Regions from separate parts of the Actinoplanes sp. NPDC049548 genome, predicted to be linked through region 1. Evidence: predicted binding sites of a transcription regulator. Region 1 holds the regulator's gene; each other region holds the start of a gene.
The links. The regulator HrcA, encoded in region 1, represses chaperone genes, less so after heat shock. The targets are predictions, from matches to a motif close to GGTTNGCACNCTCNNNNNGAGNGTGCNAACC.
Positions count from the first base shown of each region.

Region 2: the regulator HrcA is predicted to act here: its motif matches at 968-998, upstream of groL (chaperonin GroEL).
Region 3: the regulator HrcA is predicted to act here: its motif matches at 1,375-1,405, upstream of groES (co-chaperone GroES).

Region 1 covers NZ_JBFAPM010000028.1:39,206-42,449, reverse strand. Annotated here, with positions in the region: gene AB0J80_RS34910 (DUF4870 domain-containing protein) at 1-719, opposite strand, end outside; gene hrcA (heat-inducible transcriptional repressor HrcA) at 896-1,918, shown strand; gene dnaJ (molecular chaperone DnaJ) at 1,980-3,125, shown strand; gene AB0J80_RS34895 (16S rRNA (uracil(1498)-N(3))-methyltransferase) at 3,128-3,244, shown strand, end outside.
Region 2 covers NZ_JBFAPM010000001.1:271,927-275,170, forward strand. Annotated here, with positions in the region: gene AB0J80_RS01230 (CDP-glycerol glycerophosphotransferase family protein) at 1-774, opposite strand, end outside; gene groL (chaperonin GroEL) at 1,201-2,823, shown strand; gene AB0J80_RS01240 (MFS transporter) at 2,879-3,244, opposite strand, start outside.
Region 3 covers NZ_JBFAPM010000005.1:200,303-203,546, reverse strand. Annotated here, with positions in the region: gene ybaK (Cys-tRNA(Pro) deacylase) at 1-134, opposite strand, end outside; gene AB0J80_RS12775 (class I SAM-dependent methyltransferase) at 146-1,312, opposite strand; gene groES (co-chaperone GroES) at 1,530-1,844, shown strand; gene groL (chaperonin GroEL) at 1,916-3,244, shown strand, end outside.

The DNA.
Region 1 (3,244 bases):
ATCAGCGAGACCGTCATCGGATAGTTGTACGGCTCGTTGTTGTTGGCCTTGACCCCGGCGATGACGCCGATGATCGTGGCGATCAGCCAGGCCGCGATGCCGACGAAGATGCCGACGATGATGCAGCTGAGCACCCAGCCGACGATCGCGATGATCGACCAGAGGATCTGGAAGTTCAGCGCCTTGACCGCCTCGGCCCGCACGACCGGGGACTGGTTGCCCCGGGCGAGCAGCGACACCAGCGGGGCGATCCAGCCGGAGCAGCCTCCGCCGAGGAAGGCGCCGGCCGCGCCGCCGAAGTGGGCGACGAGGATCCAGGTCTTGTCGTCGCCGCCGGGCTGGCCGTAGCCCTGGGGCGGGTAGCCGGGCTGGCCGTAGCCGCCCTGGGCGCCGTAGGGCTGGCCGGGCGGCGGGCCGCCGTAGGGTGCCCCGGAACCGGGCGGCGGCGGGTAGCCTCCCGCGCCGGAGCCGGGCGGCGGGTAGCCACCGGCGCCCGAGCTGGGCGGCGGGTAGCCACCGGCGCCCGAGCTGGGCGGCGGTGCGTAGCCTCCCGCGCCCGAGGTGGGCGGCGGGGTCCCGTACGACGGCGGCTGGGGGGAGCCGTACGCGGGGGGCGGCGGCGGCGATCCGGGGCCCGGATCGTTGCCCGGATATGGGTTGATCGGCCTGGTGGGGTCCGAGGGATTTCCCTCACCGGGCGGACGCGGCGGTTCAGTCATGGCTGACACGGTAGGACCGCAGGTCGACAGTGGCGAGAGCAACACCCGACTGAGGTCGGAGAATAGACAGTCGGCTAAGTGGCCGCCGCACTACCGGTCGATCATCGCGCGCGAGCCCGCCGCGACGTAGACTGGCACTCGAGTCGAGGGAGTGCCAGTGGACAGGGGGAGGGGTCATGAGTCTCGATGACCGCAAGCTCGAGGTGCTCCGTGCCATCGTCGAGGACTACGTCGCCACCCAGGAGCCGGTCGGCAGCAAGGCCCTCGTCGAACGCCACCAGCTGGGCGTCTCCCCGGCGACCGTGCGCAACGACATGGCCGTGCTCGAGGAGGAGGGCTACATCCGGCAGCCGCACACCAGTGCCGGCCGGGTGCCCACCGACGCCGGTTACCGCCTCTTCGTGGACCGGCTGTCGCGCGTCAAGGCGCTGAGCCCGGCCGAGCGGCGGGCCATCGAGCGGTTCCTGGCCGGCGCGGTCGACCTCGACGACGTGGTGCACCGTACGGTGCGCCTGCTGGCCCAGCTCACCCGCCAGGTCGCCGTCGTGCAGTATCCGAGCCTCTCCCGGTCGGCGGTGCGGCATCTGGAACTGGTGCCGATCTCCAGCACCCGGCTCATGCTCGTGATGATCGCCGATACCGGGCGCGTCGAGCAGCGCCTGGTCGAGCTGCCGGCGCCGACCAGCAACGACGACGTGCTCGACCTGCGGCGCACGGTCAACGCCAAGCTCACCGGGGAGAAGCTCGCCGACACGCCGCCGCTGGTGCAGGCGCTGGTCGACGAGTCGTCCCCGGAGAAGCGCAACACCATGGCGTGCCTGGCCTCGGTGCTGCTCGAGACCCTGGTCGAGCGCAGTGACGAGCGGCTCGCCCTGGCCGGCACGGCCAACCTGACGCGCGGCGGCGTCCTGGATTTCCAGGGCTCGCTGCGGCCGGTGCTGGAGGCGCTGGAGGAGGAGGTCATCCTGCTGAAGCTCATCGGCGAGGTGGAGCCGAGCACCACCCGGGTCCGCATCGGCGACGAGAACGAGATCGACAACCTCCGGGCGGCGTCCGTGGTGAGCACCGGTTACGGACCGGGTACGACAATCGTTGGTGGGCTCGGCGTCTTGGGACCCACCCGGATGGACTACCCCGGCACCATCGCCACCGTACGTGCCGTGGCACGCTACGTTGGCGATCTGCTGGCACAGAACTGACGCACAAGCGACGACGGTCTCCGGCGCACAGCGCGGGGCAGACATGAGGACTCGAAACCCTGTGGCCAAGGACTATTACGGAATTCTCGGCATCAGCCGCGAAGCCACCGACGACGAGATCAAGCGTGCCTACCGCAAGCTGGCCCGTCAGTACCACCCGGACGTCAACCCGGACCCCGAGGCGCACGAGAAGTTCAAGGACATCAACGCCGCCTACGAGGTTCTCTCCGACGACCAGAAGCGCCAGATCGTCGACCTCGGCGGCGACCCGCTGGCGCCCGGCGGCGGCGCGGGTGCCGGCCCGGGCGGTCCCGGCGGCGCCGGCCCGTTCGTCGGCTTCCAGGACATCATGGACGCGTTCTTCGGCACGGCCGCCGGTGGCGGCGCCCGGGGACCGCGCCCGCGCACCCGGCCCGGTGCCGACGCCATCCTGCGCCTCGAGCTCGACCTGGTCGAGACGGCGTTCGGTGTCGAGGCGCCGATCACGGTGGACACGGCCGTGCTCTGCACCCAGTGCTCCGGGGCCGGCACGGCGCCCGGCACCCACCTGGCCACCTGCGAGACCTGCGGTGGCCGCGGCGAGGTGCAGTCGGTGCAGCGGACCTTCCTGGGCCAGGTCGTCTCGTCGCGGCCGTGCCAGAGCTGTCAGGGTCACGGCACGGTGATCCCGCACCCGTGCCCGACCTGCGCCGGCGACGGCCGCATCCGCACCCGCCGCTCGCTGACCGTGAAGATCCCGGCCGGCGTCGAGGACGGCATGCGGATCCGCCTGGCCCAGCAGGGCGAGGTCGGCCCGGGCGGCGGCACCGCCGGCGACCTGTACGTGGAGATCCACGAGCGCCCGCACGACGTCTACTCCCGCAAGGGTGACGACCTGCACTGCCGCGTGACCCTGCCGATGACGGCGGCTGCGCTCGGCACCAGGCTGACCATCAAGACCCTCGACTCCGAGGAGAACATCGAGGTCAAGGCGGGCACCCAGCCCGCGTCGACGCTGCGGGTGCGCGGCAAGGGCGTGCCGCACCTGCGGGGGCAGGGCCGCGGTGACCTGTTCGTGCACCTGGACGTGAAGACGCCGACCAAGCTGACCGCCGACCAGGAGCGGATGCTGCGCGACTTCGCCAAGACGCGGGGCGAGGACGTGGCCGAGCTCAGCAAGCAGGGCGGGTTCTTCTCGCGCATGCGGGACGCGTTCAACGGCCACTGACCGTGTCCGCACCGCTGTTCCTCGTCGACGACCTCCCGACCTCGGCCCGGTTCACCCTGACCGGCCGGGAGGGGCATCACGCTGCCGACGTGCAGCGGCTGAAGCCGGGGGAGGCGCTC
Region 2 (3,244 bases), on a different contig from region 1:
GGTCTTCCAGTCGGTCTTGCGCTGCGTGATGGACTTCTCGCCGTTCTCCCGCTTGCGCCAGTAGTAGACCGGGACGTCGACCACGTCGACCGCGGTGGCCATCGCGTGGGCGGTCAGGGCGACCGGGACGTCTTCGAAGACGACGCCCTCGGGGAAGGCGAGGGCGTGGTCGTCCCAGAACCGGCGGCGGTAGATCTTGTTCCACACCGTGCGGTCCTTGAGCAGGGTGAGCCGCTTACTGACGTGGGTACGCAGCGCGGTCTCGGTGAAGGTCGGCGCGTGCAGGCGCGAGGCGGCGAGGCCTTTGGAGGTCAGGGCGCGCACTGCGCCGCAGGCGAAGTCGGAACCCGTCTGCTCCAGGGTGGTCATCATCGTCTCGTACGCGTACGGCGGGACGACGTCGTCCCCGTCGGCGAACGTCAGGAACGTGCCCCGGGCGATCGCGATGCCGGCGTTGCGGGCCTGGCCGGGGCCCCCTTCGCGCTGGTGGATGACCCGGAAGCGGAGGTCTCTGCGGGCCCACTCGTCGGCGATCGCCGCGGTGGCGTCGACGGATCCGTCGTCGACGACGATGACGTCGAGGGCGCTGTACGTCTGCCGGGCGAGTGACTCGAGACACTCACCGAGGTACGCCTCGACGTTGTGAGCCGGCACCACGACGCTGAGCAGAGGCCTGGAGCCGGTGACCCTCGGTGATCGCTGAGCCGGGACGTGCCGGCTGCCCGGCTCCAACAGGCGGGTACGCCCTTGCGCGCCGATCACACGGTCGTCCACTGATTCGCTCCTCGGTCCGGTAATCACCATCGCCGGGAGGTAGTACGTGCGCCGCGGCCGATCGGACGAGCGTCGGACGGACTAATCACGATCACGTGCTGACGATTCACGTAGCGTGATCAGTGAACGGGAGCGCGGTCCCTCGGGGCGCGGGGTTGTCCTTGCACTCGACCCACCAGAGTGCTAAACAAGTCATTGGCACTCGCGAGGTGTGAGTGCCAGACAGCTTGAACAGGTCGGGCACGGTGGGGTCGCGGCCACGGCGCCGCCATCGGTGCCGGGGCACGGGACCGGTCGTCGCGGGCCATCCGGCTCGACCTGAGGACGTCACATCGCCAGGTGGTGACGTCCGCCAGTGTTCCGCACCGTGCGGAGGGCGGGGCCGAGGAGGCCCGGCACCGCGAATGTCCAGGAGGACACAGCCGTATGGCCAAGATCATCGCATTCGACGAGGAAGCTCGTCGCGGCCTCGAGCGGGGCATGAACCAGCTCGCCGACGCCGTCAAGGTGACGCTCGGCCCCAAGGGCCGCAACGTCGTGCTCGAGAAGAAGTGGGGCGCGCCCACCATCACCAACGATGGTGTGTCGATCGCCAAGGAGATCGAGCTCGAGGACTCCTACGAGAAGATCGGCGCCGAGCTGGTCAAGGAGGTCGCCAAGAAGACCGACGACGTCGCCGGCGACGGCACGACGACGGCGACCGTCCTCGCCCAGGCGCTGGTCCGCGAGGGTCTGCGTAACGTCGCGGCGGGTGCGAACCCGATGGCCCTGAAGCGGGGCATCGAGGCCGCCGTCGCGAGCGTCTCCGAGGGCCTCTCGCAGATCGCCAAGGACGTCGAGACCAAGGAGCAGATCGCCTCCACCGCCTCCATCTCGGCCGGTGACTCCACCGTCGGCGAGATCATCGCCGAGGCCATGGACAAGGTCGGCAAGGAAGGCGTCATCACCGTCGAGGAGAGCAACACCTTCGGCCTCGAGCTCGAGCTCACCGAGGGCATGCGCTTCGACAAGGGCTACATCTCGGCGTACTTCATGACCGACGCCGAGCGGATGGAGGCCGTCTTCGACGACCCGTACATCCTCATCGCCAACAGCAAGATCTCCGCGGTCAAGGACCTGCTGCCCGTCCTCGAGAAGGTCATGCAGGGCGGCAAGCCGCTGGTCATCATCGCCGAGGACGTCGAGGGCGAGGCCCTGGCGACCCTGGTCGTCAACAAGGTCCGTGGCACCTTCAAGTCCGTCGCCGTCAAGGCCCCGGGCTTCGGTGACCGCCGCAAGGCCATGCTGGACGACATCGCCATCCTCACCGGCGGCACGGTCATCAGCGAGGAGGTCGGCCTCAAGCTCGACGCCGCCGACCTGAGCCTGCTGGGCCAGGCCCGCAAGGTCGTCATCACCAAGGACGAGACGACGATCGTCGACGGTGCCGGCAACGCCGAGCAGATCCAGGGCCGGGTCAACCAGATCCGCGCCGAGATCGAGAAGTCGGACTCCGACTACGACCGCGAGAAGCTGCAGGAGCGCCTGGCCAAGCTGGCCGGCGGCGTGGCGGTCATCAAGGTCGGCGCGGCCACCGAGGTCGAGCTGAAGGAGCGCAAGCACCGCATCGAGGACGCCGTCCGCAACGCGAAGGCGGCCGTCGAGGAGGGCATCGTGCCCGGCGGTGGCGTGGCGCTCGTGCAGGCCGGCAAGACCGCGTTCGACAAGCTCGACCTGCAGGGCGACGAGGCCACCGGTGCCAACATCGTCAAGGTCGCGCTCGACGCCCCGCTGCGTCAGATCGCCGTGAACGCCGGCCTCGAGGGCGGCGTCGTGGTGGAGAAGGTGCGCAACCTGGAGTCGGGCCACGGCCTGAACGCCGCCAACGGCGAGTACGTCGACCTGCTGGCCGCGGGCATCATCGACCCGGCCAAGGTCACCCGCTCGGCGCTGCAGAACGCCGCGTCGATCGCCGCGCTGTTCCTCACGACCGAGGCGGTCGTGGCGGACAAGCCCGAGAAGAACCCGGCCCCGGCCGGTGCCCCGGGCGGCGGAGACATGGACTTCTGAGTCCAGCCGAACAGCAGAACGGGCCGTCCCTCCGGGGGCGGCCCGTTCCGTTTCGTCAGACCCGTACAGGTACGGGTACCTCGCTCAGGTCGCGCAGGCCGCGTACCGGCGAGAGCAGCCAGGCCAGCGGCACGCAGACGGTCACCGCGCCGAGCACCACCAGGGTCGTGCGCGCCCCGAACGGCCCTGCCAGCGTGCCCGCCACCAGTCCGCCGACCGGGATGGCACCCCAGGAGACGAACCGGACCGTGGCCATGACCCGGCTCAGCAGCTCCGGCGGGCTGGCGGTCTGCCGGTACGTCCGGGTGGTCACACTCAGCACCACCACGCCCGCCGCGAAGGCCAGATTGCCGAGCACGAAGGTCGCGTACGCGGTGTGCCCGGCACCCCACGGCACCACGAGCGCGCCGGCCACCGCGAC
Region 3 (3,244 bases), on a different contig from region 1:
ACGCCCAGCGCCTCGGCCACGAGCGCGCCGTAGTTGGGGGCGTCCGGCGAGACGTCGTACGGGTGCAGCTCGTGCGCCACCTTCTCCGCGGACAGCAGTACGGTCGCCGGCGTACCGGCCGCCTTCTTAGCCACGATCAGCGAGGTTAACGGCACAGCACGACGGTCGGCGCGCCCGCCACCCGGGTCAGCACGATCGACACCGATCCACTGCCCCGCAGGCGCAGGTCGCGCCGGAGCTTCTCCACCTCCAGGGCCGACCCGCGCTTGCGGATCTCGGCGCGGCCCACTCCTCGTTCCCGCAGCGTCGAGCGCAGCCGCTTCAGGGAGAACGGCAGCACGTCGGTGACCTCCAGGCGGCGGGCGAACGGCGTGTCCACGGGCTCGTCGGTGTAGACGTACGCGATCTCCGGGTCGGCGAGCCGGCCACCGATTCCGGCCGCGAACTCGGCGACCAGGTGCGAGCGGACCACCGCCGGGTCCGGGTCGTACAGGAAACGGCCGACAGTCCCCACCGGCGCCGCTTCGACTCCGGAACCGTGCAGCGTCACGCCCGACGGCAATAGAGTCGCGCGTCGCGCAAATTCCGCGAGGGGTCCGCACCAGAACGCCGCCTCCACCAGCTCGCCGCCGACGCTCACCCACTCGCCCTCGGCGCCCGGTGGCAGCAGGGCGTGGTCGATGCCGGGCGCCAGCTTGAGCACCGTCCGCGGCACCCGGGCAGGCAGGGCCGCGATGAAGTCCCACGGCGGCGACCAGGCCTGCGGATCCATGACCCGCCCGCGACCCGCCCGGCGGCGCGCCGGGTCGGCGAAGACCGCGTCGAACTTCTCCACCTCGACGCCGGTGGCGTCGGCGCACTCCACGGTCACCAGCTCGGCGAGGCCGGCGGCAGCCGCGTTCGCCTCGGCCACGGCGGCGGTCAGCGGGTCGGCGTCCACCGCGTACACCCGGATGCCGTGACGGGCCGCCGCCAGCGCGTCCGAGCCCAGCCCGCAGCCCAGGTCGGCCAGGGTCTCGACGCCGGCCGCGCGCAGCCGCGCGGCGCGGCGGTCCGCCACCACCGCGCGGGTGGCCTGCTCGAAGCCCGGCCGGGTGAAGAACATCGCCGCCGCGGCCGCGCCGAACTTGCCCTCGGCACGTCGCCGCAGGTCGGTCTGGGTGAGCGCGGCTGCGGCGAGCGGCGCGGCGATGCCGCGGGAACGCAGGGCCGAGGCCGCCGTCAGCGGATCTCCGTCGGCCACCTCGGCCGCGGCGGCGAGGGCCGCGGACCCTTCCGGGGTACGCAGGCAGGCAAGCAGTTCGAGGTCCACGCGGAGTCATTCTGCCGTGTTGGCACTCTCCTTGACGGAGTGCTAGTTCCGGCATAATCTCCGATTAGCACTCTCAACCCGAGGGTGCCAGCGCGCGCCCCGTCCGGGGGAGTGCGCTTGCGCCAGGCGGACCGGCACCCGCGACGACGGCCCCGCCCGGTGGCATGAGGCATGAGATCGGCCGACCCAGGCCGGCGAAACCTGTACCCAGGAGGGTATGCCCGTGACTACCGCGACCAAGGTTGCGATCAAGCCGCTCGAGGACCGGATCGTGGTCCAGGCGAACGAGGCTGAGACGACCACGGCGTCGGGCATCGTGATCCCCGACACCGCCAAGGAGAAGCCGCAGGAGGGCACCGTCCTCGCTGTCGGCCCGGGCCGCATCGACGACAAGGGCAACCGCATCCCGGTTGACGTCAAGGTCGGCGAGACGGTCCTCTACTCGAAGTACGGCGGCACCGAGGTCAAGTACGCCGGCGAGGAGTACCTGGTGCTCTCCGCCCGCGACGTCCTCGCGGTCATCGAGAAGTGACCTACTGACAGTGCTTCCCGCCCTGGCCCGGCACCTCGGGTCAGGGCGGTGGTGCGTGAAGGGACCTACACATGGCGAAGATCCTCAGTTTCTCTGACGACGCCCGGCACCTGCTGGAGCACGGCGTCAACACGCTCGCCGACACGGTCAAGGTCACCCTCGGCCCCCGCGGCCGCAACGTCGTCCTGGACAAGAAGTTCGGCGCGCCCACGATCACCAACGACGGTGTCACCATCGCCAAGGAGATCGAGCTCAAGGACCCGTACGAGAACCTCGGCGCCCAGCTCGTCAAGGAAGTGGCGACCAAGACCAACGACGTCGCCGGCGACGGCACCACCACGGCCACCGTGCTCGCCCAGGCGCTGGTCCGCGAGGGCCTGCGCAACGTGACCGCCGGCGCCAACCCCATCGCCCTCAAGCGGGGCATGGACCAGGCCGCCGAGGCCGTCTCGAAGGCGCTGCTGGCCAAGGCGGTCGAGGTCGGCGACCACAAGTCGGTCGCCAACGTGGCCACCATCTCGGCCCAGGACGCCACCATCGGCGAGCTGATCGCCGAGGCGATGGACCGGGTCGGCCGCGACGGTGTCATCACCGTCGAGGAGGGCTCCGCGCTCAGCACCGAGCTCGTGGTCACCGAAGGTCTGCAGTTCGACAAGGGCTTCATCTCGCCGAACTTCGTGACCGACGCCGAGGCGCAGGAGGCCGTGCTCGAGGACGCGTACATCCTCATCACGACCCAGAAGATCTCCAGCGTCGAGGAGCTGCTGCCGCTGCTGGAGAAGGTGCTCCAGGCCGGCAAGCCGCTGCTCATCATCGCCGAGGACGTCGAGGGCCAGGCCCTGTCGACCCTCGTGGTGAACGCCCTGCGCAAGACCTTCAAGGTCGCCGCGGTGAAGGCCCCCGGCTTCGGGGACCGGCGCAAGGCGATGCTGCAGGACATGGCGATCGCCACCGGCGGCGAGCTCATCGCCCCCGAGCTCGGCTACAAGCTCGACCAGGTCACCGTCGACATGCTGGGCACCGCCCGGCGCGTCGTGGTGGACAAGGAGAACACCACCATCGTCGACGGTGGTGGCAAGAAGTCCGAGATCGAGGACCGCGTCGCGCAGATCCGCAAGGAGATCGAGGCGTCGGACTCCGACTGGGACCGCGAGAAGCTCTCCGAGCGGCTGGCCAAGCTCTCCGGCGGCATCGCCGTGATCCAGGCCGGCGCCGCGACCGAGGTCGAGATGAAGGAGCGCAAGCACCGCATCGAGGACGCCATCGCGGCGACCAAGGCCGCGGTCGAGGAGGGCACCGTGCCCGGCGGCGGCGCCGCCCTGGCACAGGTCGTCTCGTCGCTCGACGGCGACCTGGGCCTCACCGGCGAGGAGGCGATCGGCGTCTCGATCGTCCGCAAG